One region of the Arthrobacter sp. PvP103 genome, then DNA from elsewhere that is predicted to be linked to it. Evidence: riboswitches for the same ligand, from Rfam matches in the RefSeq annotation. Region 1 holds a riboswitch; each other region holds the start of a gene.
What was found. A riboswitch is a leader RNA that binds a small molecule or an ion and turns the genes downstream of it on or off. The one in region 1 is predicted to bind S-adenosylmethionine.
Positions count from the first base shown of each region.

Region 2: another riboswitch for S-adenosylmethionine. It lies ahead of JOE41_RS17615 (bifunctional o-acetylhomoserine/o-acetylserine sulfhydrylase); the one in region 1 lies ahead of JOE41_RS03285 (aminotransferase class V-fold PLP-dependent enzyme).
Region 3: another riboswitch for S-adenosylmethionine. It lies ahead of JOE41_RS09655 (DUF1737 domain-containing protein); the one in region 1 lies ahead of JOE41_RS03285 (aminotransferase class V-fold PLP-dependent enzyme).

Region 1 covers NZ_JAFIBQ010000001.1:701,304-708,743, reverse strand. The annotation lists gene JOE41_RS03310 (hypothetical protein) at 1-200, opposite strand, end outside; gene JOE41_RS03305 (CrcB family protein) at 283-651, opposite strand; gene JOE41_RS03300 (CrcB family protein) at 648-1,067, opposite strand; gene JOE41_RS03295 (metal-dependent transcriptional regulator) at 1,083-1,796, opposite strand; gene JOE41_RS03290 (class I SAM-dependent methyltransferase) at 1,828-2,601, opposite strand; gene JOE41_RS03285 (aminotransferase class V-fold PLP-dependent enzyme) at 2,665-4,077, opposite strand; SAM riboswitch class IV at 4,113-4,226, opposite strand; gene hisN (histidinol-phosphatase) at 4,456-5,268, opposite strand; gene JOE41_RS03275 (ribosome small subunit-dependent GTPase A) at 5,309-6,424, opposite strand; gene aroA (3-phosphoshikimate 1-carboxyvinyltransferase) at 6,414-7,440, opposite strand, start outside.
Region 2 covers NZ_JAFIBQ010000001.1:3,860,002-3,867,441, reverse strand. The annotation lists gene JOE41_RS17625 (MFS transporter) at 1-67, opposite strand, end outside; gene JOE41_RS17620 (homoserine O-acetyltransferase) at 238-1,422, opposite strand; SAM riboswitch class IV at 1,435-1,550, opposite strand; gene JOE41_RS17615 (bifunctional o-acetylhomoserine/o-acetylserine sulfhydrylase) at 1,641-2,957, opposite strand; SAM riboswitch class IV at 3,019-3,133, opposite strand; gene JOE41_RS17610 (VOC family protein) at 3,295-3,933, shown strand; gene JOE41_RS17605 (CPBP family intramembrane glutamic endopeptidase) at 4,061-4,828, opposite strand; gene JOE41_RS17600 (histidine phosphatase family protein) at 4,938-5,618, shown strand; gene hutI (imidazolonepropionase) at 5,637-6,839, opposite strand; gene JOE41_RS17590 (FAD-binding oxidoreductase) at 6,851-7,440, opposite strand, start outside.
Region 3 covers NZ_JAFIBQ010000001.1:2,099,168-2,106,607, forward strand. The annotation lists gene JOE41_RS09635 (EAL domain-containing protein) at 1-603, opposite strand, end outside; gene JOE41_RS09640 (PLP-dependent cysteine synthase family protein) at 857-1,891, opposite strand; gene JOE41_RS09645 (aromatic amino acid ammonia-lyase) at 1,888-3,492, opposite strand; gene JOE41_RS09650 (NtaA/DmoA family FMN-dependent monooxygenase) at 3,497-4,792, opposite strand; SAM riboswitch class IV at 5,013-5,125, shown strand; gene JOE41_RS09655 (DUF1737 domain-containing protein) at 5,208-5,477, shown strand; gene JOE41_RS09660 (rhodanese-like domain-containing protein) at 5,474-5,884, shown strand; gene JOE41_RS09665 (O-succinylhomoserine sulfhydrylase) at 5,885-7,093, shown strand; gene JOE41_RS09670 (hypothetical protein) at 7,145-7,440, opposite strand, start outside.

The DNA of each region.
Region 1 (7,440 bases):
AAACCGCACACGGCACAGGTCAGCTGGACCCAGACAGGCCGCTTGCCGGTCCGGTTGGCCTTTGACTGGATGAGCCAGGCCGGAGGGTTGTCCAACAGTTCGGACAGTTCGGCGTCCGACAGCCGGGCGGGAATACCGTGACGGTGCGCCATTTCCAGGGGAATGTCGAGGATCTGAGCTGCTTCACGTCGCGTAACCATCGTTTAACGATACGGGACGCCGGGCCGCCTCAGATTCACGACGGCGGGGGTGTGGCATCCACCTACGGTCAGCCACGCGCCCTCAGCCGGTGAGGGCGATTCCCACGGCTGCGGCGGAGAGCCCGGCCACGAGATTGACGGCAACGTTGAGGGCCGCAGCCTTGTACCGCACCTCACTGACGAGCCGGATGGTAGCGGTGGTCCAGGAACTGAACGTGGTGAGCCCGCCGGCCAGTCCGGTGGCGATGGCCGCATGCCATTCTTCGCCAAGCCCAAGCCGGCCGGTAACACCGACGGACAGGCCGATGACCAGTGAACCGGTGACATTGACCACCAGCGTTGCCCAGGGCCAGTGCCGGCGGGTCCCCGCCCGATGCGCGAACCAGGTGTCGATGGCAAACCTGAGCAGGCCCCCCGCAACGCCGAAGATGCCCACCAGGAGCGCCGTCATGAGGCTCCTGCCGTCCGGTCGCTCAGGGCCTTGCCGGCTTTCCAGCCTGCAGCGGCCGCAGCAAGCCCCAGCACCAGGGAGAGTGCCAGGTAGATCAGCCAGGTTACGTGCTGTCCGGCACGTGCCTGCTGGTCAATGGAAAAGACCACGGCCGAGAAGGTCGTGAAGGATCCCAGCAGCCCCGGACCGATCCCCGCCCTGAGCCAGAAGGCTGTCCGGGGGCGGGCAATCCACAACGTGGTGAGGGCGGCCAGGACGAAGCTTCCGCACACGTTGATTGCCAACGTGGTCCAGGGGATCGCGCCGGCAGCGTCCGGAAAGAGGACGCCCAGGCCATAGCGGAGTTCTGTGCCTGCCAGCGCCCCGCCAGCCACCGCCGCCCACGCCCGCCAGCCCGGGATACTGGCAGCACTCATTCAGGCGGCGCCCCTTCAGACATCCGCCAGCCGGCAACCGGCGTGGCGGGATTCGCTGTACACCCACAGCGCTGAGGACACCTCGTCGGCGAGATCGAACTCGCGGTCTGCGCCTGCGGAGCCGATCCTGACTACGAGGGCTCCGCCAAACGGTTTCCGGCCCAGCACTTCGATGTCGGCGTCCAGGTCGATTTCCTGCGCGGATAGATAGCGCAGGAGCTCGGGATTGTCGTCGCTGATCCGGGTGATGCGGCCTTTATGACCCTCGTCGAGTTCGCTCATCCGGTGCGCGTGCGGCATGTGGACCGTACCGTCGGCCGCCGGGATTGGATCACCGTGCGGGTCTCGTAGGGGATTGCCCAGCTTTCCGGCCATCCGTTCGATGAACGTGTCAGACACCGCGTGCTCCAGAAGCTCGGCCTCGTCATGGACCTCGTCCCAGCTGTAGCCGAGCTCCTGCACGAGGTAGGTCTCAATGAGGCGGTGGCGACGCACCATGGAGAGCGCGAGCCGGACGCCGTCGGCCGTGAGCGTAATGGCACTGTAGGGCTTGTGGTCAACGAGGCCCTGGTCCTTGAGTTTGCGGACCATTTCCGAGACCGAGGAGTTGGCGACGCCGAGCCGCAGGGCCAACTGCGAGGATGTGATGGGTTTGTCCTGCCACTCCGTAAAGGAGTAGATGACCTTGACGTAGTCCTCGATCGAGGAGGAGGGTGCGCCGGTCTTCACGAGTCCAAGCCTACCGCTTTGGCTACGGGACTCATGCCTTGAACGCCCGCCAGGTCTGGGTCAGGTAGGGGAGTCCGATTACGTCCGCGGCGGAGTGTGCCAGGTGCTCGTGCAGGTACCAGTCCAGGTTGGCGCGGACTTTGGCCCGGATGCTTTCTCCGGCGGCGAGGTAGTAGCTGCGGGACTTTGCCAGTTCGACGATGTCCTCAGTGGTCACGGGGTCTTCCCAGCGCGTCAGGTGGCTCTCAAGTCCGGCGAACTCCGGCCCGACGGCGGGGCGGAAGTCCGGCTTGTGCACATCGCCGGCATGCATGATCCGGGAAAGCCGGTGGACCCACGGGACCGACGTATCCAGCTGGTTCCAGATCAGCCCCAGCACGCCTCCCGGACGGAGAATGCGGGACAGCTCGGTGCTGGCCAGGCGGGGATCGCACCAGTGCCATGCCTGGGCAACGGTGACGACGTCGAACGCGGAGTCCGGGAGCCCGGTGGCCTCCGCGGTGCCCTCGGTCGCAGGAACCCCCGGAAGGGCCAGCCGGAGTTGGGCGAGCATGTCCGGTGACGGATCCACTGCGGTGACAGCCAGGCCGCGCTGCACCAGCAAAGCGGTGTACTTTCCCGTCCCGGCGCCGATGTCAGCGGCGCTGGACGCGCCCGCTACCGTGCCGACGCTTCGTAGCAGCCAGTCCGCGGAATCGGCGGGATAGCCGGGACGGACCCGGTCATAGTGTTCGCCGCCGTCCTGGAAACTCCGGCCGAGCTCGTAGCGGCGCTGGTGGTGTAGTTTGGGGCCTCCCCGTGCCACGTGCAGTCTCCTTCGGGCAGGCTGGAATTCTTACCCCTCGAATTTACCGCACACGCCGCACCCTCAGTCTTCGGTGCAGGGCGCAGCGCCGGCGGTGCCTGGAGTGTTGGGTGCCCAGTCCGGGTAGCTGCGGGTGTCGTTGGCAGGCACCCAGCGGCCCGAGTCCACGACATAGTCCCAGCCCAGGCCGGTCCGGCGAAGTTCCTCGATCCCGGCAAGCAGGCGCTGGGCATCCTCCAAGCGGGAGCCGACGCCGAAGCTTGCCCGCAATGAGCCTGACGGCAGTCCCAGCCGCTTCAGCAGCGGGTGGGCGCAGAAGCGGCCGTCCCGGAGGCCCACGCCGTGTTCGGCGGACAGGTAGGCCGCGACGAGGCCGGCGTCGTAGCCGGCGACGGAGAAGTTGACCACCCCGATGGTGTCATCCGTGTCGCTGAAGATCTGGTGGACAGTGACGCCGTCGATCTTCCGCAGTCCCTCAACGAGGAAGGACCGGATGGCAGTCTCATGGGCGTGCCACAGTTCCTGGTCCAGGGCGCCGATAACCTGGGTGGCCCGGGCCAGGGTGGCGGCCCCGAGGACGTTCGGTGAGCCGCCTTCATGACGTGCCGGCCCGGTGGTCCAGCTAACGGAGTCCAGCCGGGCCTCACGTACGGCTCCGCCGCCTGCGAGGTGGGGCGTCCCGGCGTCGAGCCAGTCCGGCCGGCCCACGAGGACGCCGCTGCCAAACGGCGCGTACAGCTTGTGGCCTGAGAAGGCGAGGTAGTCGACGTCGTCCGCGGCGATGTCGATGCGGCGGTGCGGGGCCAGCTGCGCCGCGTCCACAACGATCCTTGCGCCGTGTTCGTGAGCCAGTGCGGCCAGCACGCGGATGGGGAGGATTTCGCCGGTGACGTTGGAGGCGCCCGTAACGGCCAGCAGGCTGATGTCACCGTGCCGGAGCTCGGAACGCAGGTTCTCCAGGGTGGCCCTAAGCGTCGGGGCGGCCACAACACTCCGGTGCGGGACGCCCTGCCAGGGGAGCAGGTTGGCGTGGTGTTCGATGTCGAGGTACAGCACTTCGCCGATGTGGCGGCCGTCGGCCACCGGCAGGCATCCGGCCAGCAGGTTCAGTGAGTCCGTGGTGTTCCGGGTGAAGATGACGGAATCGTCCGCCCTGCCGCCCACGAACCCGCGGACGATGTCCCGGGCATTTTCGTACACCGACGTGCTGATCTGCGAGGCATAGCCCGCGCCGCGGTGCACGCTGGCGTAGTACGGCAGGATCTCGTTGAGGTAGGCCGAGACAACGGACAGCGCCGGGGCCGATGCGCCGTAGTCCAGGTTCGCGTAGCGGACGTGGCCGCCCTGGATCAGCGGAGCCTGGATCTCCGCGCCGGTAACGGCGGAGAGGGGGCGCTGGGCGACGGTGAACCGCGGGTCCAGAAGGCCTGCAGTGGACGTGGTTGCGGTGTTTGCGGGGAAAGTGGCAGTAGTCATGGGGACCTCACTGTAAAGGGACCCCGCACTCCGGGGATCCGCGCTTGCCGGGTCCGTTCCGGACCGGCCTGGTCGTCACCCGGGGCACCCCACCGCGAATGGAGGGTTGCCGGCCAGCAAACCGGGGTTTAGCGCTGGCACTCGTGACCTGTTTCGAGATTAGGACATTCACCGCGCCGCGGGAAAGTCAGGGCGATTGTTAAGCTCTTTGTTACGCGCGGCGGAAGAAGGGGGCCGGCGCCGAATATAACGACGGCGGACACCCCCTAAGGAGGGCATCCGCCGTCGTTTATTCGGCACCCTGTTGATGTGCCTGCCGGGATGCGCCCGCGACGGAACCTCTTGGCTCCGGGCCCGACGCCGGGGGCGGGGCGCGCGTTAGAGGAGGTCGTCCAGTTCCGGGTTCAGCCGCTTGAGGACCTCTGAATGAAGGATTGAATTGGTGGCCAGGGCGTTGCCGCCGAAGGGGCCGTCCACTCCCTCAAGTGAGGTGAAGCGTCCGCCGGCTTCGGTGACGATCGGCACTAGCGCCGCCATGTCATACAGGTTCAGCTCCGGCTCGCAGGCGATGTCCACCGATCCCTCGGCCACCATGCAGTAGGACCAGAAGTCACCGTAGGCGCGGGTCCGCCAGACCTCTTCAGTGAGCCCCAGGAATTCGTCCAGGTTGCCGCGTTCCTTCCAGCCGCCCAGGCTCGAATAGGAGAGGGACGCGTCAGACAGCCTGGAGACGTTCGAAACCTTCAGCCGGGTGGCAGCCGCAAGCGACCGTCCCATGTAGGCACCCGCCCCCTTCGCGGCCCACCAGCGCTTGCCCAGGGCGGGCGCGCTGACCAGGCCCACCACCGGCTCGCCCTCATCCACGAGGGCGATCAGGGTAGCCCACACCGGCACGCCGCGGACGAAGTTCTTGGTGCCGTCGATCGGGTCGATGATCCAGCGGCGGGAACCATGCCCGGAACTGCCGAACTCTTCACCGAGGACGGCATCTCGCGGACGGGAACGGGAGAGCTGGCCGCGGATGGATTCTTCAGCGGCCTTGTCAGCATCCGTTACCGGCGTCAGATCCGGTTTGGTTTCAATCTGAAGGTCCAGCGCCTTGAAGCGGCTCATGGTCTGGGAGTCAACAGAGTCGGCCAGGACATGGGCGAGGCGCAGGTCATCGTTGTAGCTCGAAGCGGGTTGGGTCATGGTTCCAAACTACCGTCTCTGTGGCCGGCCGGCCGGGATGTCACGAAACGATGCCGAGTTCCTTGGCGTCCTGTGCTTCCATCCGGGGGTCTGTGCCGAGCAACCGACGCAGGGACGCCAGGCGCGCTGCACCGGACGGGCCCGCGTGTCCATGGGCCACCCAGGCGTCCACACCGCAGTTGACGGCGGAGGCATCGTGCTTGCAGCCGCGTTCGCAGGCATCCGTGCCGGGTTCCAGATCGGGGAACGAGCGCAGGATCCGGTCTGGATCCACGTGGGCAAGGCCGAAGGAGCGGATGCCGGGCGTATCAATGATCCAGCTTCCGGCGGGCGCGTCACTGATCCGCAGGGCAAGCGCCGACGACGACGTGTGCCGCCCCCGGCCGGTGACGGCGTTGACGCCTCCCGTGGCCCGCTCAGCACCCGTCAGGGCATTGACCATGGTGGACTTCCCTACGCCGGAATGCCCGAGCATCACGGTGACCTTGCCGTTGAGGTGCGCCCGCAGCTGCGAGACAGCGTCGCTGTCCAGGCGTGCCGAGAGTCCGTCATCGGAGCGTGCATCGATTCCGGAGGCCGCGGCGTCGGCTGTCCGGCTGATGATCACGGGGAAATCAAGGTGCCGGTAGTTGGACAGGAGCTCCGTGGGATCCTTGACGTCCGCTTTGGTGACCAGCAGCAACGGCTCAATCCCGGCGTCGTATGCCGCCACCAGGGCGCGGTCAATAAAGCCGGTGCGCGGTTCCGGATTGGCGGCGGCAACCACCACCACAAGCTGGTCAGCGTTCGCCACCACTGCCCGCTCGATGGGGTCCGTGTCATCGGCGCTGCGCCGCAGCAGCGTGCGGCGGTCCTGGATCTTCACGAGCCGCGCAAGCGTGTCCGGTGCCCCCGAAACATCTCCCACCAGGGACACGAAGTCCCCCGCGACCACGGGCGAACGGCGCAGTTCACGGGCGCGCGCGGCAATCACCGTGCGCTCGTTCCCGCTGTCCTCGCCCACCACCGCCGTATAGCGCCCGCGGTCCACCGTGATGATCCGGCCGGTCACGGCGTCGTCATGGCTGGGCCGGTCCTTGGTCCGGGGACGCGAGCCTTTCTTGTTGGGGCGGATCCGGATATCGGACTCGTCCCAGGAACCGGTGCTACGCCCCACGGGCCTGTTCCGTCTGCCGGCCCGGCTGTTGTGCCAGCATGGATTCCCAAAGTTGCGGAAAGTCCGGCATGGTCTTGGACGTGGTGCCGATGTCTTCCACTTCCACGCCGGGAACGGCGAGGCCCAGGATGGCCCCCGCGGTGGCCATGCGGTGGTCCGCGTAGCTGTGCACGACGCCGCCATGGAGCTTCGCGGGCCGGATCACCAGGCCGTCGGAAGTTTCCTCGGCATCGCCGCCGAGGCGGTTGATCTCCGTGACGAGTGCGGCGAGCCTGTCCGTTTCGTGGCCGCGGAGGTGCGCGATGCCGGTCAGCCGCGACGGACCCGTGGCCAGTGCGCACAGCGCGGCCACTGTCGGTGCAAGTTCGCTGGTGTCGGCAAAGTCCGCCCCCGTGATTTCGGGGCCGCCCGTGACGGTGAGTGTGCCGTTGTCCAGCGTGACCGTGGCGCCCATCGCGGTCAGGATGCTGCGCCAAAGGTCGCCGACCTGCGTGGTGGGGGAGGGCCAGTTGGGAATGCGGACCGTGCCGCGGGTCGCCAGCGCGGCGGCTAGGAACGGCCCGGCATTCGACAGGTCCTGCTCGATGCGGCGATCGAAGGCCCGGATGCGGCCCGGCGCTACAACCCAGTGATTCGGGACGGAATCGTCGACGGACACGCCGACTTCCCTCAGCACGGCGACGGTCATGTTGATGTGGTTCAGGCTGGGGACCGGCTTGCCCACGTGCTCAAGGTGCAGGCCCTCGGTGAAACGCGCGCCCACCAGGAGCAGTGCCGACACGAACTGCGAAGAGGCGCTTGCGTCGATCACCAGATGGCCGCCCCGTACGTGGCCACTGCCCGCCACTGTGAAGGGAAGAGCCGACGGCGGGGTCCCGTCCGCAGCGCGGACGTCGACGCCGAGGGCGGCCAGTGCCTCGATGATGGTGCCCATCGGCCGCTTGCGGGCGTGCGGATCGCCGTCGAAGACTGTCGCCCCGTTGCGGAGCGCAGCCACCGGCGGAACAAAGCGCATG
Region 2 (7,440 bases), 3.2 Mb from region 1:
TCTTCAGCCCTGAGGCTTTGACGTCAGTCTCATCTGCGCGCCTTGCGGCGGAGTTTTGCATGCTCATTGTGAACTCCTTCGGCGTCTCCGTCGACACCATGTGGACCATTCGGTAGCGGTCGCGTGTGATGTGCACCACCAACGCGCCGGTCCCCTAGAGTATGGACTCACATTGCCGCAGGCTCAACGCCATTTTCTGCAGAACAGCTCTGCATAAATGCACATTGAGCCAAGGGGCTAGGCGAAAAAGTTCTGCCTCAGCTGCGCGCTAAGCTGCCCGATTTCAGTCAGGAAACCGTCGTGGCCGATGGGCGCCTCGATGACGTGCACCGGGACGTCGCCCGGCAGTGCCGCCGCCAGTTCGCGGGACTGTGCAGGAAAATACAGCCGGTCGGTGTTAACGGCGGCGATGAAGAACTCAGCCTTGGCCTGGGCCAGCGCGTCCTTGAGCGGGCCGCGTCCCCGGCCGACGTCGTGGCTCATGAGCGCTTCCGTGATGGCGATGTAACTGTTGGCATCGAAGCGGCGGACCAGCTTGGTGCCCTGATGGTCGAGGTAGCTCTCCACCTGGTAACGGCCGCGGTCCCCCAGCGAGACTGCCTGAAGCGGGGCTTCGCCGCCCTGGGCGCTCCGGCCGAACCGGGCCTCCAGCTCGTCTGCGGAGCGGTACGTGATGTGCGCGATCCTGCGCGCCAGGGCCAGGCCGGCCTCAGGCTCCGCGCCGCCGTAGTAATCACCGCCGTTGAAGTTGACGTCCTGGCGGATGGCGAGGGTCTGCGCCTGGGCAAAGGCGATCTGCTCGGCAGTACTGCTGGCCCCGATGGAAATGACGGCACAGCGCCGGACCCGGTCAGGGAAGCTAACGGCCCATTCCAAGGCGCGGGCTCCACCCAGGGATCCGCCCAGGACGGCGTACCAGCTGTCGATGCCAAGGGCGTCCGCCAACCGGGCCTCGGCCGCAGTGGTGTCGCGCAGGGTCACCAGGGGGAAGCGCGAGCCCCACGGCCTGCCGTCCGGCGCGGGAGTGGAAGGCCCGGTGGAGCCGTAGCAACCGCCCAGGATGTTGATGGAGACCACGAAGTACTGGTCCGTATCAACCGGGGCGCCGGGCCCGGCAAGCTGCTCCCACCAGCCTTCTTCGTCACTGGCTCCCCTGGTAACGTGCGTGCTGCCGGTCAGGGCATGCTGCACCAGCACGGCGTTGGAACGGTCCGCGTTCAGCGTGCCCCACGTCTCGTAGGCGAGTGTGACGTCCGGCAGATGCCCGCCGGCTTCAAGGTCAAGCCCGCCGATGCCCTGGAACCTGACGGTACCGTCGGGGACAGTGCCTGCGGTTTTGCCCGCGGTGGTTTTCACGTCACGGGCTGACAGGCTGTGGCTGGATGTTTCGGGTACACCGCTGCGGGTGACGGCAATCGTCATCTGAGGACCTCTTCTTCGCGCTTGCCTGCCGCCAACTGGCCGGCAGGCCAGGTCTTCACCCGGGGCACCCCGCCGCGAAAGGAGGGTTGCCGGCCAGCAAGCCGGGGCTGTCGCTGGCACTCATGACCTTTAAAGAGTCTACGAAATGCGTCCCCGCAATGGCGAAGAATGTGACAGCAATATGACTCCCGGCGTCGAGACGCCGGGAGTCACATGCGTCAGTCGCCCTTGGCGGCGCGGAAACCGGCGTCGAGGTCGGCGATGATGTCATCGATGTGTTCCAGCCCCACCGAGAGGCGGACCAGGCCCGGCGTGACCCCTGCCACCGCCTGCTGTTCCGCCGTCAGCTGGCTGTGCGTGGTCGACGCCGGGTGGATGACCAGCGAGCGCACGTCACCGATGTTTGCGACATGCGAGTGCAGTTCCAGCGCGTCCACGAACCGCTTGCCGGCCTCGGCCCCGCCAGCGATGTTGAAGGACACGATGGCTCCGGTGCCCTTGGGTCCGTACTTGCGGCCGCGCTCGTACCAGGGGCTGGACGGCAGCCCCGCGTAGGCCACGGATTCGACGTCGGCCCGTGCCTCCAGCCATTCGGCGACGCTCACCGCGTTGGCCACGTGGCGCTCAACGCGCAGGCTCAGCGTTTCCAGGCCCTGGGCGATAAGGAAGGCGTTGAACGGAGAAACGGCCGAGCCGAGGTCCCGCAGGAGCTGGACGCGGGCTTTCAGGATGTAGGAAAGGTTCGCGCCCAGGGCGCCCCCGGCGCCGAGGTCCCGCGCGTAGACAAGCCCGTTGTAGGTGGGGTCCGGGGTGTTGAAGCCGGGAAACTTCTCCGGGTCCTTGCCGAAATCAAAGTTGCCCGAGTCCACGATCACGCCGGCAATGGCGCTGCCGTGCCCGCCAAGGTACTTCGTTGCCGAGTGGACCACAATGTCGGCACCCCATTCCAGCGGCCGGATGAGGTAGGGCGTGGACAGTGTATTGTCCACGATCAGCGGGACACCCGCCTCGTGGGCAACGCCGGAAACGCCTTCGATGTCCAGGACATCCTGGCGCGGGTTGGACACCACTTCGGCAAAGAAAAGCTTGGTGTTTGGCCGGACTGCGTCCTTCCATTGCTGGAGGTTGTCCGGGTCCTCGACGAAGGTCACGGAGATGCCGAACTTCTTCAGGGTGTGGGCCAGCAGGTTGTAGGTGCCGCCATAGAGGCTGGGGCTGGCCACCACGTGATCACCGGCTTCGGCGACATTGAGGATGGCGAATGTTTCGGCCGCCTGCCCCGAACTGAGCAGCAGCGCCGCCAGGCCGCCCTCAAGGCTGGCCACGCGCTGCTCCACTGCGTCCTGGGTGGGATTGCCGATGCGCGTGTAGATGGGCGCCAGTTCGGCCAGCGCAAAGCGGTTGGCAGCGCTCTCGGCGCTCGGGAACACGAACGACGTCGTCTGGTAGATGGGGAGGGCCCTGGCGCCGGTGGCGCTGTCCGGCTCCTGCCCTGCGTGGATCTGGCGGGTTTCGAAAGACCAGGCATTGGACATTGAAGACTCCTTCTAAAGAAAGGCACCACAGGCGGACGCACGGTATGCCGGGCCGGTTCTGGTGCCGCGCTTGCCGACCGGCGATTGCCGGAGGCCAGGTCCTCACCCGGGGCACCCCACCGCGGAACGAGGGTTGCCGGCCAGCAAGCCGGGGCTCGATGCTGGCGCTCATGACCTTGACCCAGTGTAGAAACGGAGCAATCCGTCTGAACAGGTTTGTGACGAAGGACGTCGGCCGCATGATTTTCGTGGGCTTCAGGGCCCTCCGCCATGACATCCCATCTCGGTAAGCATACCCTTAGCTGAGAGCTCCATCACAAAGTGCCAAGATGAGGGCATGCGCATGGATCACGTCTCTTACGCCTGTGAACAAGATGGCTTGGCTGCCACCACCGAACGTATTGCAACCGCCCTCGGCGTCGAAGCCGTTAAGGGCGGGGTACACCCCCGATTTGGCACCCGCAACATGATTATCCCGCTCGCCGGGCACAAGTATTTGGAGGTCGTGGAGGTCCTTGACCACCCGGCATCCGACAAGGCTCCGTTCGGGCAGGCTGTCCGGGCACGCTCCGCAGCTGGCGGCGGCTGGATGGGCTGGTGCGTCGAAGTGGACGACCTGGCACCGTTCGAAGAACGCCTCGGCCGCTCGGCTGTCAACGGCAACCGCAAGTTCCCGGACGGCCGCGAACTCGTCTGGAAGCAGATCGGTATCCTGGGCCTCATTGCAGACCCGCAGGTACCCTACATGCTCAAGTGGGAAGGCGACCCGGAGCTTCACCCGTCCAACGCCTACCCGAGCAACGTCAAGATGTCCAGCCTCACCATCGCCGGCTCGGCCGAGCGCGTCACGGAATGGCTCGGGCAACCGGTCGAGAAGCCCTTGGAGGATGTGGCCGTTGAATGGGTCGCCCCGAAGGGGACGCCGGGAATCCTCTCCGTTACGTTCGAAACCGCCTCCGGGGCAGTAACCATCTAGCCCTCTTACACCGTGTGGTCCTCCGGGCCACGGGCAGCGCGCTGCCTTTACGAACTTCGGCCGCTATCAGCGGGTGCCAACGACGTCACCCACCGATAGCGGCCGAATCCTTTTAAGCGGTTGCCGGCTAGCCCAGCCCGATGGCCTTGCCGAAGAGGCTGAAGCCGACGAACGCCACAATGTCCAGCAGCGCGTGGGCGATCACCAGTGGCATGACGCGGCGGGTCTTCGTATAGATCCACGCAAATACCACGCCCATGATGGCGTTGCCGATGAACGGACCGAACCCCTGGTAGAGGTGGTAGCTGCCCCGGAGCATGGAGCTGGCGAAGATGGCCAGCGGCATGCTCCAGCCAAACTTGCCGAGCCGGTCCAGCAGGTACCCCACCACGATGACCTCCTCCACGATCCCGTGCCGTACGGCGGAGAGAATCAGCACGGGGATGGTCCACCAGTAGGCGTCGAGCGCACTGGGGATGATGGCCGTGGTGATGCCCAGCGCCCGTCCGGCGGCGTACAGCCCCAGGGACGGTATGCCGATCAACGCCGCGAGGCCCAGCCCCTGCAGCAGGTCCTTGCCGGGACGGGCGAAGTTGAAACCGAGTTTGCGGAAGGCCGAGGCCCCGGACTCCCCCGCCGTCCGGTGCTCGGTAAGGAAGTAGATGACCAGCACCACCGGCACCAGGGCGAAAACAATGTCCAGCAGCTGGTACGTGAGGTCGAAGTATTCGCGGCTGCTCTGGGAGCGGTTGAGGGTGGAGGTCCCTTCCGCCAGGGGTGCCCGCGTCAGCTTGTCCAGCAACTGCACCACCGAATACACGGCGGACTGCCCCAGCGACAGACCCAGGACAATCCAGACTTCTAACCGCAGACGACGGCGGGAGGGAACCAGCATGTTCCTATCTTGCCTTCACTTTCTGGTTCTTTCCTGTCCGCCGCTTCCGGCCGGTCGCAGGGCAACGCTTCCGCTGAGCCGCGCGGTCCGGGGCCTATGCTTGGAATTTATGAGTGCGCCCGGAAAAATCATCATGATCCGGCACGGCCAGTCCGCCGCCAATGCCGACACCTCCATCTATAACCGGGTGCCCGATTACCGCATACCGCTGACCGAACTCGGCGTGGCACAGGCCCGGGCCGCGGGCGAGGAGATCCGCCGGGAACTGGACGGGCGGCAGGTGTGTGTGTACGTCTCGCCGTACCTCCGGGCCTACCAGACCCTTGAAGCGCTCAACCTGGGACCGCTGGTGGAACGGATCATCGAGGAACCCAGGCTCCGCGAACAGGACTGGGCCAACTTCCAGATCGCCGGGGACATTGAGGACCAAAAGGAACTCCGGAACGCCTACGGCCACTTCTTCTACCGCTTCCGTGAGGGTGAATCCGGCTCCGACGTCTACGACCGGATCTCCTCTTTTATGGAAACCCTCCACCGGCACTGGTCCAAGCCCACCTACGCCCCGAACGCCCTATTCGTGACGCACGGGCTCACCATGCGGCTGTTCTGCATGCGCTGGTTCCACTGGTCCGTCGAGTATTTCGAGTCGCTCAACAACCCGGAGAATGCCGAAGTGCGGACCCTGGTGCGCACGGATAAGGGCAAGTACGAACTGGACAAGCCGTTCAGCCAGTGGGAGGACCGCCGCGTGGACGAGACAGTCCTGGACGCTCCGCCCATGGTCTTCTAGGCGCTTCCGGCCGGCGCGTCAGCGGGCACGGACGCCCGCCCGCCAGACGGCGTGGGTCAGCGGGATGCCCGGCCGGTAGGCCAGGTGGGTGGCCGAGGGTGCGTTGAGCAGGTGCAGGTCTGCGCGGTGGCCGATAGCGACCGAACCCACCGCCCGTTCGCCGTCGACGTCGTTGCCCGCCTCCCGCCGCAGCGCAAGGGCACCGCCGTACGTCGCAGCGCGGACGGCCTCATGGACGCTCAGCCGCATCTGGAGAACGGCGGTGGTCACGCAGAACGCCATGGAGCTCGTGTAGGAGGTGCCGGGGTTGCAGTTGGAGGCCAGGGCAATCGGCACCCCGGCGTCGAGCAGCTCGCGCCCGGGAGCAAGCGGCTGGCGGGTGGAGAGGTCGCAGGCCGGCAGGCAGGTGGCCACGGTCCCCCGCGTTCCGGCACCCTGCCACCCGGACCAACTCCCTGCCAGTGCCTCCACGTCCGCGGCGGACAGGTAGTTGACGTGGTCAACGCTTGCCGCGCCGAATTCCACGGCCAGCCGCACGCCCGGTCCTTCGCCGAGCTGGTTGCCGTGGACGCGGAGGCCCATACCCGCATCCTTGCAGGCCTGCAGCACACGGCGCGACTGTTGCTCGTTGAAGGCCCCCTGCTCGCAGAACACGTCCGCCCAGCTGACGTAGGGCCGGACGGCCGCCAGCATGGGCCCGCACACCAGGTCGGTATATTCGTCGGCATCGGCACCGGCGGGGACCAGGTGCGCGCCCAGGTATGTGACTTCGTCAGCCACCGTGGAGGCGATGCGCGCGCTGCGCGTTTCGTTTTCCACGTCCAGGCCGTAGCCGGTCTTGGTTTCGAGGTACGTGGTGCCCTGCGAGACCGCTTCGGCCACGCGGCCCAGGGCCAGCCTGGTGAGGTCGAAGTCGCTTGTCCCGCGGGTGGCACCGGTGGTCACGGCGATGCCGCCGGCGCTGTAGCTCTCCCCGGCCATCCGGGCCTCGAACTCCGCAGTCCTGTCACCGGCAAATATCAGGTGGGTGTGCGAGTCCACCCAGCCCGGCAGCAGCGCCCGGCCTCCGGCGTCCACTTCGTCGTCAGCGGCCGGCGCGGCCGACGACGGCCCGATCCAGGAGATGCGTTCCCCTTCGATCACCACGGCGGCATCCTTGAGGACGCGGTGCTCCGCGTCCTGGGTCATCAGCTCGGCAATGTTGGTGATGAGGGTGCTCATGGGTCCATTCTTCAGTGCCGGATGGACCAGCGGGTCGCTGCCAGCGCAACCGCTGTCCGGGATGCCGGACTGAGCCCGACGTCCTCGCCCCGGGCGACCAGGCCCGCCGACGGCCCTGCCAGGATCAGGTCCGCAGCGAGCTCCGCAATGCCGGACGAAGTCTGGAAACCGTAACCGCCCTGTCCGGCGAGCCAGAAGAATCCGGTCGCTTCAGCGTCGAACCCCACTACCGGGACGCCGTCGGCAGCTTCGGTGCGAAGGCCGGTCCACGCGGACTTGACGCTCCTGATGCCCATGGTGGTCACCGCGTTGAGCCGCGCCACCAGCGCCTCGACATCGCCCGGGTAAGGCTTCGCGTCCTCGGGCCCGCTCGGCACGGATTCCGACGGCGATATCAGCACGTCCTGCCCTTCCTTGCGGAAGTAGAACGATTCGTCCGCTGCCGCCACCATGGGGCAGGCCTCCGGGAGGGGACGTTCGACGTCGACAATCGCCGCCGTGCGGCGGTACGGCTGGAGTCCGAGCTTTTCCACGCCGCTGATCACGGCCAGCTCATCGGCCCAGGCACCGGCAGCATTGACCACGGTCCCGGCCTGGAACG
Region 3 (7,440 bases), 1.4 Mb from region 1:
GATCCGGTCCACGGCCAGTTGGGATTGCTCCACGAACGCCCGGAGCCGGGGGTCCAGGCAGGTGACCGGTGACAGGTTCAGAGCCACGTAGACGTGGGCCGGCAGTTGTTCGGCGGCAACGAGTGCTGCCTGCAGGGCAGCGAATTCAAGGTCGGGTCCGAGGCCTACGGCAGCAGCCTCATTGAACCAGTGGTCCGCACTCGCGCCGTCGTCACTGACGAAACGCGTCAGCGCCTCAACACCAACGACGTTCCGGCTACGAAGCTCGTGGATGGGCTGGAACGCGGTGAGGAGCATCCTGTCGCCGAGGATCGCCTCGATGCGGCGCCTGCTCCGGCGGGTGAACAGCACCGTGTTGCCGTAGTCCTCATCGGGAGTCGGCAAGTCGGGGCTGGGAAGGGTGGCCTCGGATTCTTCCGGCTGCTCGTCCGTGATGCTCCGGGTGGCCATGAGGTGCTCAAGGAGGGCGCGTTCGGGATTACCCGGGTACGATTCCATCCGGCTTCGCAACTGTTCACGAGCCCACTCGCTCTGCGGAGTGGCGTCACCCAGTACAGACTCGATGATGTCCCGCGCCTGTCCACGGATCGTCGGATCACTCACGTCCGAAGGCGGCACCGACTGCGGTCCCCGGAAAGCAGTGGATTCTCCATCGGTCAATGCTGGAAAAGAAGTCTCATCCATTGACATTGGCTATTCCTTTATAAGTGCTGGTCCCGGCTGAGCCCGGGACCCGTCCATGATTGCACCGCATTCTTATTCGAGGATGCGGGAACCGCGAACGTTTCAAAAGAGTACAACGCGACCGGTCCGTCTGTCTCTAGCTGTATCCGAGTCGTAATGCTAAGCAGGCGAGTTACTCCTCCACGAATTCAGCGGCCAGATGGATGTGCTTGTCGGCCAGCCACACAGGATTGAAGGCCTTGCTCAGGTAGTTGCTGCCGGCGTCGGGAGCTATCGCCACCACCACGGACCCGCGCGGCGCGGCACGAGCGACCCTGAGCGCCGCAGCCACCGCGAGCCCGGACGAGGGTCCCAGGGACAGCCCCTCTTCATTCAGCAGCCGGTGCTCCGTGGTGTACACCTCGTTGTTGGGAATGCGCAGGAAGCGGTCCACAATGCCGCGGTCGAAGATCTTGGGCCACTCGGCTTCCGGCCAGGAGTTGCCCACGCCGTCCACCAGGATCTCGCCGGGGTTGCCCCCGCTGTACACGGAACCAACAGGATCCGCGGCGATCACCTCCACATGGCCGCCGGTCTTTTCCTTCAGGTACCGGCCATTGCCGCTGATGGTGCCGCCAGTGCCGATCCCGGCCACGAAATGCGTCACTCTCCCGGACGTCTGCTGCCAGATTTCCGGCGCTGTCCCTTCGTAATGGGCCAGCGGATTGGCCGGATTGTCGAACTGCTGAGGCCGCCAGGCGCCCTGGTTCTCTGCCGTGATCCGGGCCGCGACCGCCCGTGCGTTCTCCGGCGACTCCGACGGCGCGGTCCAGTCCGTCACCACCACCCTGGCACCGTAACGGTGCAGCGCGGCAAGCTTCTCGGATGAGATGGTGTCCCCGGTGACCACCACCACGGGGTGTCCGGTGAGGGCACCAATCAGCGCCAGCCCGATCCCGGTGTTCCCGGACGTGCTCTCCACGATGGTTGCCCCCGGCCGGAGCTCACCGCTGCGCTCAGCCGCGCGGACCATGCTCAGGGCCGTCCGGTCCTTGATGGAGCCGCCGGGATTGTCGGATTCGAGCTTGACGTAAACCGTGCTGCCCAGCCCCTTGCCCAGGACGTCAAGCGGCACCAGCGGGGTGTTTCCCACCTGTGCCAGGACGGCGGCGGCATCCGCCGCAACATCAGCCTCCCGGACCGCGTGCCTGCCTGTCATGGTGCTCATCGCTGCCTTTCCGTGCCGCCGACGGCATGGGAATCCCGGCCGCCGTTCAGGGCACTGTTGAAGCCGTTGCCGAGGAACGCGTCCAGTTCAACGCGCGCCTCGTCCACGAGCGCCGCGGCCGGCAGGTGCCGGGCCAGCACGCCGGAAAGACGGTCGACGACGGCGGCCGTCCCGTTTCCCAGCGGCCGCACCGCGCGCGCTTCCGCCGCCCCCAGCAGGTACGCCGCTGTCAGCGCTTCGATGGCGAGCAGCTTCCCGGCAGCATCGACGGAACGCTCCAGCTGCTGGAGTGCCAGCGGCGCCAGTGTGGAGTGGTCTTCGACATCGGCGGACAGCGTGGGCGCACCAAGTGTTGCCGGCGCCGCGAGGAACTTGAGCTCGGACAGCAGGCCTGCGGCCGAATACCAGAGCAGTCCGGGCAGCTCTTCCGGCTCCAGCGGTGCTCCGTTCGTGGCGGCCTCGAGGTGCCGCTGGCGGATCCGACGCTGCGGCGGGTAGAGCTTGGCGATCCGGCGTTCGCTGCTGATCCCGAGGTGGGCCAGTCCCAGGCGCAGCGCCTCGAATGCCAGGGCCAGCTGCATGGGCTGGAAGTTACCGCCGGAGACCATCCGGCCGGAGCCGATGTCGGTCAGCGGGTTGTCGCCCCGGCCGTTCAGTTCCACTTCCAGAGCGTCTTCCAGCGCCGTGACCTGCCACCGGATGGCGCCGTGGGTCTGGGGTGCCGCGCGGAAGGAAAGCGCGTCCTGCACCGACACCTCCCGCTCCGGGTCCTCCAGCCACCCGCCCTCGAGGAGCCGTAGCACATGGGCCGCCGTGACCGACTGCCCGTGCACTGCCTTGGCCGCCTGCACAGCCGGCGAAAACGGGCTGAGGTTGCCGCCGCCGTCGTGCCTTGCCGTCGCCTCAAGCGACAACGCGAGCGCGGTGTCCGCCAGGTCGGCGAGCCGCAGGATGCGGTGCAGCACCAGCGCGCCCACGCCGATGGAATAGGAGTTGGAGCTAACCAGGGCCAGGGCTTCGCCGGGCGCGAGTTCCAGCGGAGCCAGCCCGGCGTCCGCCAGGGCCTGGCCGCCGGGCAGCAGCTGGCCGTCCACTGCCAACGCCTGGCCCTCCCCGATGGCGACGGCGGCCACTGCGGCGAGGTGGGTCAGGTCTGCGGAGCCTACGGAACCTTCGCGCGGGATGGCGGGGACCACGCCGCGGTTGAGCATTTCAACGTAGAAGCGGGCTGTTTCCGGCCGGACGCCGGAGCCGCCGCGGCTGAAGCCCACAAGCCTCGCCAGGATCACGGCCCGGACCTCATCGGCGCCGAGAAACACGCCCACCCCGCTGTTGTGGTACCGCACCACCTGCACCTGGTAGGCGAGGATCGACTTCTTCTCCACGGCGGTGTCCCGCCCGGATCCCAGCAGCGTATTGAGTCCGTAGACGCGGTGGCCGGAGTCGATGGCCTGCTGCACCACCTCACGCGAGAGCCCGATCAGCTCCAGGGCGTCCACGCTCAGGACGAACTTAACCGCGGGATCAGCCGCGGCCTCGGCGACGTCCCTGGCGCGCAGGTGCGCCGTGCCGATCAGGAAGTCTCCGCTGCCGCCGCCCATGGCACTAGAAGTCCAGCAGGTTCCGGCGGAAGCCGCCGTCGCCATAGCTTGTCCGGAGCAGCCCGCGGCGTCGCAGCACCGGGGCCAGCCGGTCCAGCACACCATGAACGGTGGCCGGATCAACGAAACCCGAGAACAGGAAGCCGTCCCCGCCCACCTGCACGCCGGTTTCTTCGACGTAGTCGGCAATTTCCTCGGCCGTGCCGATGATGCTGTCCCCGGCGCCGCCGCTGCGGGCCTGCAGGAGCTGGCGCAGCGTGGACCCGGGAGGACCCGCCTTGGCGAAATGATCCAGGGTGCCCTGGTTGCTGTTCGTGGTGAGCTCGGGGAGCGGGGCGTCGAGGTCGAACTGCTGGAAGTCGATCACGGAGAGGTAGGAGATGGAGTTCAGCTGGCTGTCGATGTCGCGCTGCGTGAGCTGGCGGCGCTGCTCCCGGAGCTCGTCCGCTTCGGCGCGGGAGCCCACCACGGTGGGTTTGAGGACAAACAGCACCTTGACGTCGTCGGGGTCCCGCCCCGCCGCGGCCGCCTCGGCCCGGATCGAATCACGGTAGGCCCTCATGCCGTCTGCGCCCCTGGCGAGGGCAATTGCGACGTCCGCGTTGCCGCCCGCGAAAGCCTTGCCCCGCGGGGACGCCCCAGCCTGCACCAGCACCGGTTCCTCAGGCAGCGGCGCGGTGTTGAGCGGGCCCCGGACCTTGAAGAATTGGCCGTCGTGGTTGATCGGATGGACCTTCGTATGGTCGGCAAAGATGCCGGCGTCCGAATCCTCGACGATGGCGTCCGGCTCCCAGCTGCGCCAGAGCTTGCGCACCACGTCCACGAATTCCTCCGCCTTCTCATAGCGGAGGTCATGCTCGATCTGCTGGTCCAGCCCGTAGTTCTGCGCAGCAAGATCGCTGCCGGAGGTCACCACGTTCCAGCCCAGCTGGCCGCTGGAGAAATGCTGCAGCGTGGCCAGGAGCCGGGCAGCGGTGAACGGCGGGTAGAAGGACGCACTCACCGTGGGAACAATGCCCAGGTGTTCCGTGGCGGAGAGCAGGTAGGGCACCAGTGCCAGCGGATCGTGCTTCGGCGCAAAGGACGCCTGCGCCAGCGACACCTTGGCGCTTCCGCCGTACGTGTCCGGTACGGTGAGCGAGTCCTCGATGATGAAAAGGTCCAGCCCTGCCCGCTCGAATTCCCGCACGGCGTGCTGGTACAGGGCGGGTTTTTTCCAGTCGTACCCGATGCCATACCCGGGCGTACCCCACCCCTGGACGCCGAACCCGTGACCCACAAACCAACCGAAGTGCAGCATGGGACTGCCTGTATTCCGATTCGATTCATTCACGGCTGCCTGATTTCATCCGGCGTTACAGCGGTTCATCTCCCGTCATTATCCCCCCGGCAGGGTCTTTTGTAACTGCAGCCGGGGGTACCGCCGGGGCGGATGCGGGGCCGCGGTGCGGGCGTTCCCGTTACGGAAGATGACGACGACGGCGGTGCGGGCCGCCGTCGTAAGTGTTACGTTTTTGGGGAGTAATGAGAACCGGCGCCAAGCCCTGACTGGCCGGTCGGCAACCCTCCTTCCACGGCGGGGTGCCTCAGGTGAATACTCGGCATATCGATATTCGAATTGCAAGCGTGAGAGAAGGAGATCCGTCGTGTCCGACGCACCCGCACAGCTGGCCCCGGCAGCCGAACCAGCCGCCGCCGGCCAGGAACAACCGGCCCTGGCACTGCCGCAGGAAAGGCTGGCCTACCGGCTCATCACCGGCCCCGACGACCGCTCGTTCTGCGAGCGCATTTCCGCAGCACTGGCCGACGGCTATGTCCTGCACGGAGGCCCGGCGGCAACCTTCAACGGCACCAGCGTGATCGTTGCCCAGGCCGTGATCCTGCCCGAGGCAGTCGCCAGCTCCGACGCGGCGGTGGCAACTGCAGTGGACGAACTTGAGTTCGACGCCGATTTCCCGGGCGAAGGCTTCGAGGGCCACGCATGAGCTACGCCGGAGACCTGAGCCCGCAGGACGCCTGGGCCAAACTGGAGCAGGGCGCCGTCCTGGTGGATGTCCGCACTGAGGGCGAGTGGGCGCACATCGGCATCCCGGACACCAAAGCCACGGATAACGATCCCCTCTTTATCCAGTGGACCTTCCCCGGCGGCATCCCCAACCCGGATTTTGTCGACCAGCTGAAGCAGCAGGCCCCCGAGGACTCCGGCGTCGAACTGGTGTTCCTCTGCCGTTCCGGTGTCCGGTCCGTTGCCGCGGCCATTGCCGCCACCCGGGCCGGGTTCACCGCCTACAACGTCCTCGAAGGCTTCGAAGGCGAACCGGACCGTTACGGCGAACGCACCGTCAACGGCTGGAAGAACCGCGGCCTGCCCACCAATCTCGGAAAGAACTAAGTGACCTTCAATCCCGACGCCGCTGGCTGGAGCCCTGACACCCAGGCTGTCCGCGGCGGACTCGACCGCACCAATTTCCAGGAGACCGCCGAGCCGATCTTCCTCAACTCGGGGTTCGTCTACGAATCCGCGGCAGCTGCCGAGCGGGCATTCACCGGCGAGGACGAACGGTTTGTGTACTCCCGGTACGGCAACCCCTCCGTGGCCACCTTCCAGGAACGCCTCCGGCTGCTCGAGGGCACCGAAGCGTGCTTTGCGACGGCGTCCGGCATGTCCGCCGTCTTTACGGCACTGGGTGCCCTGCTGGCTGCCGGTGACCGGGTGGTTGCCGCCCGGTCGCTGTTCGGCTCCTGCTTTGTCATTTTGAACGAGATCCTGCCCCGGTGGGGCGTCGAAACGGTGTTCGTGGACGGCCCGGACCTGGAACAGTGGCGGACCGCTTTGGCGGAACCGACGACGGCGGTCTTCTTCGAGTCGCCGTCGAACCCGATGCAGGAGATCGTGGACATCGCCGCGGTCAGCGAACTGGCCCACGCTGCCGGGGCGACCGTCGTCGTCGACAATGTCTTTGCCACCCCCCTGCTGCAGCGCTGCGGGGAGCTCGGCGCGGATGTGGTGGTGTACTCCGGCACCAAGCACATTGACGGCCAGGGGCGGGTCCTTGGCGGCGCCATCCTGGGCACCAAGGAGTTCATCGAAGGCCCGGTCAAGCAGCTGATGCGCCACACCGGGCCGGCGCTTTCCGCCTTCAACGCCTGGGTGCTGACGAAGGGCCTGGAAACCATGGCGCTGCGCGTCAACCATTCCTCGGCCTCCGCGCTTCGCCTGGCCGAGTGGCTGGAAGGCCAGCCGGCGGTCAGCTGGGTCAAGTACCCGCTGCTGAAGTCCCACCCGCAGTATGAGCTGGCGGCCAAGCAGATGAAGGCCGGCGGTACCGTGCTCACGCTGGAGCTTCTGCCGTCGGCGGGCCGCACGGCGAAGGAAGCAGCCTTTGCCCTGCTGGACGCGCTGCGGATCATCGACATCTCCAACAACCTCGGCGATGCCAAGACGCTCATCACCCACCCGGCCACCACCACGCACCGTGCCATGGGGCCGGATGGCCGGGCCGCCATCGGGTTGAGCGACGGCGTGGTCCGCCTGTCGGTCGGACTCGAGGATGTTGACGACCTCATCCGCGACCTGGAGCAGGCGCTCAAACAGATCTGACCATCCCGCCCCTGATCAGCGCCAAGCTACGAAGGCCTTCCGCGCCGAACGTCAGGTGTCCAGCTCCCAGTGCAGGCGGATCGCTTCGGCTATCGGGGCGGCCGCAACGTCCACAGTGAAGGCGACTGGCGCGGTGCCGGTCTCTTCGATGACGGTGTCATGGTAGACGCGGCCGCATGCCGGGCACAGCGTGTAGAGGTCCTCATCCCCGGGCCACTCGGCCAGTCCGGCCGGGACAGGAGTGCCCTCGCCAAGGTGGACGGGCATGCCTTCGGAGTTGGCCTGGATCAGCCCTTCGTCGCTGACGGTGTTTCCGCAGACGCAGGTGATGGTGGTGACATCGTGGC